Regions from separate parts of the Methylobacterium sp. D53M genome, predicted to be linked through region 2. Evidence: predicted binding sites of a transcription regulator. Region 2 holds the regulator's gene; the other holds the start of a gene.
The links. The regulator PhoB, encoded in region 2, activates phosphate uptake and scavenging genes when phosphate is short. The targets are predictions, from matches to a motif close to TGTCATNNANCTGTCAT.
Positions count from the first base shown of each region.

Region 1: a site for PhoB is predicted at 2,720-2,736, ahead of phnC (phosphonate ABC transporter ATP-binding protein). Genes of this name have one in related genera too.

Region 1 is NZ_JBKFAL010000015.1:129,312-133,517, reverse strand. Features, by position in the region: gene phnE (phosphonate ABC transporter, permease protein PhnE) at 1-767, opposite strand, end outside; gene phnD (phosphonate ABC transporter substrate-binding protein) at 783-1,709, opposite strand; gene phnC (phosphonate ABC transporter ATP-binding protein) at 1,828-2,676, opposite strand; gene ACLBYG_RS20200 (chloramphenicol acetyltransferase) at 2,791-3,411, opposite strand; gene ACLBYG_RS20195 (DUF1045 domain-containing protein) at 3,404-4,090, opposite strand; gene ACLBYG_RS20190 (ceramide glucosyltransferase) at 4,116-4,206, opposite strand, start outside.
Region 2 is NZ_JBKFAL010000010.1:117,067-121,272, reverse strand. Features, by position in the region: gene pstB (phosphate ABC transporter ATP-binding protein PstB) at 1-333, shown strand, start outside; gene phoU (phosphate signaling complex protein PhoU) at 443-1,162, shown strand; gene phoB (phosphate regulon transcriptional regulator PhoB) at 1,285-1,980, shown strand; gene ACLBYG_RS16280 (protein-disulfide reductase DsbD family protein) at 2,160-4,206, opposite strand, start outside.

The sequences.
Region 1 (4,206 bases), on a different contig from region 2:
AAATTGCGGATCGCCACGAGGAATTCCTGGCCGATGCCACCGGCGCCGACGAAGCCCATCACCCCGGCGCCGCGCACGTTGATCTCGAAGCGCAGCAGCGCGTAGGAGGCGAAGTTCGACAGCACCTGCGGCAGGACCGCGAAGCGCACCGTCTGGACCCAGGTCGCGCCCGAGGCCGACAGGCCCTCGACGGGCCGCATGTCGATGTTCTCGACCACCTCGGAGAACAGCTTGCCCAGCGCGCCCGTGGTGTGGATCGCGATGGCGAGCACGCCCACCATCGGGCCGAGGCCGAAGGCGATGACGAAGATCAGCGCGAACACGACCTCGGGGACGGTGCGGCACAGTTCCAGGAGGCGCTTGGCGCCGACGCGCAGCACGCGCGACCGCACGAGGTTGGCGGCGGCCACGAAGCTGAGGGCGAAGCCCGCCAGCCCCCCGAGCAGCGTCCCGAGATAGGCCATGAGCAGGGTCTCGCCCAGCAGGCCCAGCCATCTGGGCAGGCCCCAGTACCAGGCGCGGACGTCCTCCAGCGGGTGCTCGAGGCTGATCGGCGGCAGGATCTGCTGGATGTAGGCGGTGAACTTGCCGATGTTCTCGGCGAAGACCAGCGGCCGCACCTCGGCGATCAGGCCGGCGACCACGGCGAGCGCCGCCACCAGGGCGAAGCCCGCCAGCGTGCGGCGGCGGGCCTCGCCGGTCGCCGCCGCGTAGAGGCCGGAGAGGGCGGCTGCCCGCTCCGGCGACAGGGGTGTCAGGCCGCGCAAGGCGGCGGCTCCGGATCAGGACTTTCGGCGCTGCTCGTCGTTGAACCGCAGCATGTCGATGATCGGCTGGTAATCCTTGAGGGTCACCGGCGTGAGATCCTGGTCCTTGCCGTCGGAGAGCCGGTCGAAGGCGGCCTTGTCGGCCTTCGGCAGGGCCACGAAGGCGTCGCGGATCTTGGCCTTCAGGTCGTCCGGCAGGCTCGCCAGCACGGCGAAGGGCCCCTCCGGCAGGAAGTCGGACTTGAACACGACCCGGAAGTCCGACTGCTGCATCGGCGTGCCGTCGGGCTTCTTGAGCATGCCCTTGGCGGCCATGCGGGTGACCATCGTGTCGGTCTCGGAATTCCACAGGTTGGCGGCGGCGTCGGCCGTGCCCTGGGTGAGCGCCAGGACGGCGTTCTCGTGGCTGCCCGCGTAGAAGGTCTTGCCGAAGAAGTTCTCGACGTCGTAGCCGGCCCGCTTCAGGAAGAAGCGCGGCGCCTGGTTGCCGGAGGTGGAGTTCGGATCGACCAGCGCGAGGTTCTTGCCCTTGAGATCCTCGACGGTCTTGTAGGGGCTGGAGGCCAGCACGTAGACCACCGAATAGTAGCCCGAGGCGCCGGTCTCGTGCTTCTGGTTGACGATCGGCTCGATCTTGACGCCGGTCATCACGGCCCGGGCGAAGGAAGCCGGCCCGTACCACGCGATCTGGATGTTGCCGGCGCGCTGGCCCTCGATCACCGCGGCGTAGTCGCTCGCCACCCGCAGCTTCACCGGCACGCCGAGGGTCTTGGTCAGGTAGGCGGTGAGCGGCGCCCAGCGGTCGGCGGTGCCCGAGGCGTTCTCGGCCGGGATCACGCCCAGCGTCAGCTCCGGATACTGGGCCTTCCAGTCCTGGGCGGCGGCCGGCAGGCCGAGGAGGGCGAGGGCCGCGGCGGCGGCGAGGGTGCGTCGGGTGATCATCGGGTCGTCCTTCGTGGCGTCGGCGAGGTTCGGCCGGCCGGAGGCCGGTCGGGCGTTTCCAAGACGGTGCACTTTGGCGGTGCGCTCTGGCGGTGCTTGTTGGGGCCCGGGGCCCGGATCAGGCGCCGAGGGCGGCCTCGCGGACCGGCCGCGCCGGCACGTGACCGGGCCGGCCCGGCATCGCGGCCCGCTGCTCCGCCTCGCGCTGCGCGGAATCGTCCAGCACCTCGCCGGCCTCCAGGCCGTAGAGCCGGCGCGCCACGTCCTCGGTGAGGTCGAAGGGGCCGCCCTCGAACACGACCCGCCCGGCCGCGAGGCCGACGAGGCGGTCGCAGTAGGCGCGGGCGAGGTCGAGGGAGTGCAGGTTGCACAGCACCGTGATGCCGTAGCGCCGGTTCACGTCGGCGAGCGCGTCCATCACGAGCCGCGTGTTGCGCGGGTCGAGCGAGGCGACCGGCTCGTCGGCGAGCAGGATCTCGGGTTCCTGCACGAGGGCGCGGGCGATGGCGACGCGCTGCTGCTGGCCGCCCGACAGGCCGTCGGCCCGCTGGCCGGCGAACTCGCCCATGTCGAAGCTCTCCAGGGCGGCGAGGGCCATGGCGCGGTCCTCGGCGGACCATTGCCGGAGCAGGGCGCGGTGAGTCGGCACGTGGCTGAGGCGCCCCATCAGCACGTTGGTCATGACGTCGAGCCGGCCGACGAGGTTGAATTGCTGGAAGATCATGGCGCAGCGGGTGCGCCACTCGCGCAGCGGGCGGCCGCGCAGGGTGGTGACCTCGCGGCCGTCGTGGAGGATGCGCCCCGAACTCGGATCCGCCAGCCGGTTGATGAGGCGCAGCAGCGTGGACTTGCCGGCACCGGACCGGCCGATCACCCCGACGAAGCTGCCGGGCTCGATCCGGAGCGACACGCCGTCGACGGCGCGTCGGTCGCCGTACTGGCGCGTGAGATCCTCGATAACCAGCATGCCACCATCCGCCGGGGAACGGCCGCACGTAGACGCCGGTTTGACGACGATTGGATGACGTATTCGGAACGATTATATTTGCCGGCGCAGCATCTCGGCTTTTCGATAGCCGACTTAATCTTCGTGGCGCTCCAGGAATGCTTCGATGGGCAGTCCGCGGAAATCCGGCAGCGCCCGGCGCAGGCGCTCATGGTCCCAGTCCCACCACGCCAGGCGGGTCAGACGGTCCGCGACCACCTCGGTGAAGCGGCGCCGGACCGGCCGGGCGGGATTGCCGACGACGATCGTGTAGGGCTCGACGTCGCGGGTGACGATGGCGCCCGCCCCCACCACCGCGCCGGTGCCGATCGTGCGCCCGGGCAGGACGACCGCGCCGTGGCCGATCCAGACATCGTGGCCGATCGCCACCGGGCTCGCCCGGCGCCGGTCGAAGAAGGCGGGCTCGTCCGATTCCTCCGGCCAGTAGGCGCGCGCCCGGTAGGTGAAGTGCGCCTGCGACGCCCGCTCCATCGGGTGGTTGCCGGGATTGATCCGCACGCTGGCGGCGATCGAGCAGAACTTGCCGATCGCGGTGTAGATCACCTCGCCGTCCTCACCGATGTAGGAATAGTCGTCGAGGGTCGTCTCGGTGAGGCGGGTGCGGGCGCCGACCTCGGTGTAGCGGCCGAGGCGGCTGTCGACGACCCGGGCGCTCGGATCGAGGGCGGGTTCGAGGCCGAGGGGGCGGTCAACCACGGGTCTCTCCGAAGGGCAGGCGCGCCAGGAGCCGGAACGGCCCCGACCCGTCCTGGGTCAGGAGGCTGACGGCGTCGATCCGCAGGGGCTCCGGTCCCGCGGCGGCGTAGGCCTCGGACAGGCGCCGGTGCCAGAGGTCGCGCTCCGCCTCCGGCAGGGCGTCGGTCAGGGTCATGTGGAAGCGGAAGGCCTCGAACACGTAGGGGTAGCCCCAGCGGTCGAGGAGCGCGCGGCCGCGCGGGTCGAGGCGCTCCGGCCGGCGCTTGGCGCGCTCGGCCTCCGTGAGCGGTGCCCGGAACGGGTCGAGGGCGGCGACGCACTCGGCGGCGAGGAGCCCGAGTTCCGGCGGGGGTGCCTCCGGCACCAGGGCGAGGAACGGCCCGAGGGCGGCGACCCGGAGCGGCCCCACCGCCACCGGCGGGTGCGCGGCCGCGAGGGCGCGGGCGGCGGCGACGAGGTCGGCCTCCCCAGTGCCCGGGGCGAGGCGCAGCGGCGCCTTGAGGGTGGCGTGGAACCCGTAGACCCGCGCGCCCGCCGTGACCGCCGCGAGATCACCGAGCCCCTCCGGATGCGGGACCGGCAGCCCGGTGACGTTGTCGGTGCCGAGGACGGAGCGGCCGAAGGCTTCGAGGCGCGAAGCCCGGGCGGGCAGCCAGTAGAGGGCGTAGCGGCGCGACACGTCAGGGTCTCCGATCGCCGGGCGGTCAGGCCGTCGGCGCGTAGGTGCGCGCGTCGGCGGCCCGCCGGGGGCGCACGTCCATGGCATTGCCCCGCCACACGATGGCGCTCCGCATC
Region 2 (4,206 bases):
CGGCAGCCCGGGACCGGCCTGTCGGGCGGCCAGCAGCAGCGCCTGTGCATCGCCCGGACGGTGGCGCAGAAGCCGGAGGTGATCCTGTTCGACGAGCCGACCTCGGCCCTCGACCCGATCTCCACCGGCCGCATCGAGGAGCTGATCGAGCAGCTGCGCGACGAGTTCACCATCGTGATCGTCACGCACAACATGCAGCAGGCGGCGCGCATCTCGCAGTTCACCGCCTTCATGTATCTGGGGCAGCTCGTCGAGTTCGGTCCGACCAACCGGATGTTCATGAACCCGACGGAACGCCGCACGCAGGACTACATCACCGGCCGCTTCGGCTAGTCTGCCGGGCCGCTCCGGTCCCGGGACCGCCGCTCGCGTCTCCGGCGCGCCGGCGGGTCCCGCAAGCCTCCCGGAGGGCCGTCCCCGGGACCCCATCGAAGGATCCGCCATGCCCGGCCATATCGTCACCTCCTACGACACCGACCTGGAGAACCTGCGTCGCTCGATCTCGGAGATGGGCGGCGTCGCCGAGAAGATGACCGCGGAGGCGACCGACGCCCTCGTGCGCCGGGACGACACGCTCGCCCAGGCGGTGATCCTCGCCGACAAGCGCCTCGACGCGCTGCAGCGGGACATCGAGGAGCGCGCCGTGCTGCTGATCGCCCGGCGCCAGCCCCTGGCGATCGACCTGCGCGAGACCATCTCGGCGATCCGCGTCTCCGGCGATCTGGAGCGGATCGGCGACCTCGCCAAGAACGTCGCCAAGCGCGTGGTGGCGATCTCCGACCAGGCGCCGGCCCAGAAGATCGTGCTCGGCGTGCGCCACATGAGCGACCTCGCCGAGGGTCAGCTGAAGGACGTGCTCGACGCCTACGGGAGCCGCGACGTCCAGGCGGCCCACGACGTCTGGGAGCGCGACGGCGAGATCGACGCCCTGTACAATTCCCTGTTCCGCGAGCTCCTGACCTACATGATGGAGGATCCGCGCAACATCTCGTTCTGCACGCATCTCCTGTTCTGCGCGAAGAACGTAGAGCGCATCGGTGACCACACCACCAACATCGCCGAGACGATCCACTACCTCGCCACGGGCGAGACGCTGGCGGGTGACCGGCCGAAGAACGACGCGTCGAACTACGCGACCGTGGACGGCGTGCAGGCGCCGTGAGGCGCCGACCCCGGCGCCTTCCTGTGGGCGCGGCCGGGGTCACTCTCCGTGCGGGTTGAGGCGGGGCGGCGCCTCCTGCACCATCCGGGGACCGCCCGCAGAACGAGTCTTCGAACGTGAGCATGCAAGTCCTGATCGTCGAGGACGAGGAGGCCCTGAGCACGCTGCTCCGCTACAACCTGGAGGCCGAGGGCTTCCTGGTGGATTCGGCGGCGCGCGGCGACGACGCCGAGCTGCTCCTGGCGGAGCGGATCCCGGACCTCGTCCTGCTCGACTGGATGCTGCCCGGCCTCTCGGGGATCGAGCTGTGCCGCCGGATCCGGGCGCGCCGGGAGACCGAGCGCCTGCCGGTGATCATGCTCACCGCCCGGGGCGAGGAGGGCGACCGCGTCCGCGGTCTCGGCACGGGCGCCGACGACTACATCGTCAAGCCGTTCTCGGTCCCGGAGCTGCTCGCCCGGATCCGCGCGCTCCTGCGCCGGGCCAAGCCAGCCCACGTCTCGGACCGGCTGGCGGCCGGCGACCTGGAACTCGACCGCACCGGCCACCGCGTCCGCCGCGGCGGCGAGGAGCTGCATCTGGGCCCCACGGAGTTCCGGCTCCTGGAATTCCTGATGCTGGCGCCGGGCCGGGTCTTCTCCCGCGAGCAGCTCCTCGACGGGGTGTGGGGCCACGACGTCTACATCGACGAGCGCACCGTCGACGTCCATGTCGGGCGGCTGCGCAAGGCGCTGAACGGCCCGCGCCAGACCGACCCGATCCGCACGGTCCGCGGCTCCGGCTACGCCTTCGACGAGACCTTCTCGCTGGAGGCCTGAGGCGGCCTCACGGGCCGTCCGGATAGGACTTCGCTCCGGCGCACCGTCATCGCGAGCGCAGCGAAGCGACCCAGGGCGGCGGGACGCCGGTGCGCGCGGCGCTGCTGGGTTGCTTCGCTCCGCTCGCAAAGACGCTGGGACGGGCCCGCGAAGATTCGCGCGTCCCGGCCTCCAGGGACTCAGCGCGCCAGCGCCGCGCTCCGGCCCGAGGCGGCCGGCACCGCCTCCAGCGCCGCCAGGACCGTCCCCTCGGTGAGGATCTGCGGCAGCACCTGGGGCTCCCCCGTCCCGGTATAGAGCAGGTAGAGCGGGACGCCGCTGCGCCCGTGCTTCTCCAGGAGGCGGGTGATCTCGGGGTTCTGGTTGGTCCAGTCGCCCTTCATGTAGGTCACGCCGCGCTCGGCCATCGCGGCCCGCACGGCCTTCGTGTTGAGCGAGGTCGCCTCGTTGACCGCGCAGGTGATGCACCACGCGGCGGTCATGTCCACGAAGACGGGGCGGTGCGCGTCGACCAGGGCGTCGAGGCGCGCCTGCGTGAACGGCTCGATCCCGTCGGCGGCGGCCTGCGCGGCCGGCGCGGCGCGGTCCCGGGGCAGGGTGACGGCGAGGGCCCCGACGGCGATCAGCGCCAGCGCCGCGGCGGCCTGCGCGACCCGGCCGGCCCGCGGCGGGGCGGCGCGGCCGTGCTCCCAGGCCCAGGCGGCGAAGCCCACGAGGACGAGGCCGATCAGCGCCGCCAGCAGCCCGCGCGGGTCGACCTGCTGCGCCAGCACCCAGATCAGCCACGCCACGGTGGCGTAGACCGGGAAGGCCAGCACCTGCTTGAGGGTCTCCATCCAGGCGCCCGGCCGCGGCAGCGCCCGCAGGGCCGGCGGCCAGAGGGTCAGGAGCAGGAAGGGCAGGGCGAGGCCGAGGCCGAGGCTCGCGAAGACGGCGAGCGCCACGCCGGCGCTCTGGGTCAGCGCGAAGCCCACCGCCGAGCCCATGAACGGCGCCGTGCAGGGCGTCGCCACCAGGGTCGCGAGCACACCGGTGAAGAACGAGCCGCTCAGGCCGCCGCGCCGGGTGAGGCCGTCGCCGAGGCCGGCGAGCCGGCCGCCGACATGGACCGCGCCCGAGAGGCTCAGGCCCATCGCGAACAGCAGGTAGGCGAGCCCCGCCACGATGGCGGGCGACTGGAGCTGGAACCCCCAGCCGATCGCGGCCCCGCCGCTCTTCAGGCCGATCAGCGCGGCGGCGAGCGCCAGGAAGCTCGCCAGGACGCCGGCCGTGTAGGCGAGGCCGTGGAGCCGCAGCCGGGCCGGCCCCTCGCCCGCGTGCCGCACGAGGCTCAGCACCTTGATCGACAGGACCGGGAAGACGCAGGGCATCAGGTTGAGGATCAGGCCGCCGAGGAAGGCGAAGGCCGCGGCGGTCGCCAGCGTCAGCGCGTCGAAGTCGGCGGCGGCCGGCGCGGTCGCGGGCGGCGCGGTCGCGGCCGGCGCCGCGGCGGCCGGGAGGACCGGCTCGTCGCCGTACGCGAAGGCGAGCCGGTGGGTCCCGGCGGCGTCGACCGCCTCGACCGTCAGGACGCCGGGCAGCGCGGCGGGCACCGGGTCGGTCGGGCTGCTCCGGGCGAGAGTCAGGTGCAGGCCGGTCCCGTCGACGCTCATCACCTGCGCGGCGGCGTTGTCGATCGCCGTCTCGGCGTAGGGGAAGTACGCGGCGTTCCGGACCGCCTCGGGCTTGAGGCCGGCCGCGGCGAAATCGAGGCGCAGGGTGTCGCCCTGGCTCGACAGGCTCAGGGGCCAGAGCGCCGGCACGGGGAGCGCAGCGCGGGCGCGCGCGAACAGCGCGGCGTTGGCCGGGTCCGGCTCGGCCTTGCCGACCGGCAGGGTCAGGGCGAGATCGGCCGAGCCGGGCACGCACTCGGTCTCGCAGACGAGGTACGTCAGCTTGGCCTGGATCCGCACCGGGTCGGCCGGGTCGAGGCTCGGCGGCGGCGTCACCGGGACGAGGAGCGTGACCTCACCCTCGTAGCCGTAGTTCATGAGGGTCGCGATCGGGATTCGCTCCGGCGCCGGCCACCGGATCGCGCCGGCGCTGAAGCCGGCCGGCAGGGTCCAGGTCACCTCCGGGGGCAGACCGGAATCGCCCGGGTTGCGCCAGTAGACGTGCCAGCCGGGCTTGACCTGCATCCGCACCGCCAGCGTGAAGGGCTGCGCGCCGGCGACCGCGGCGGGCTCG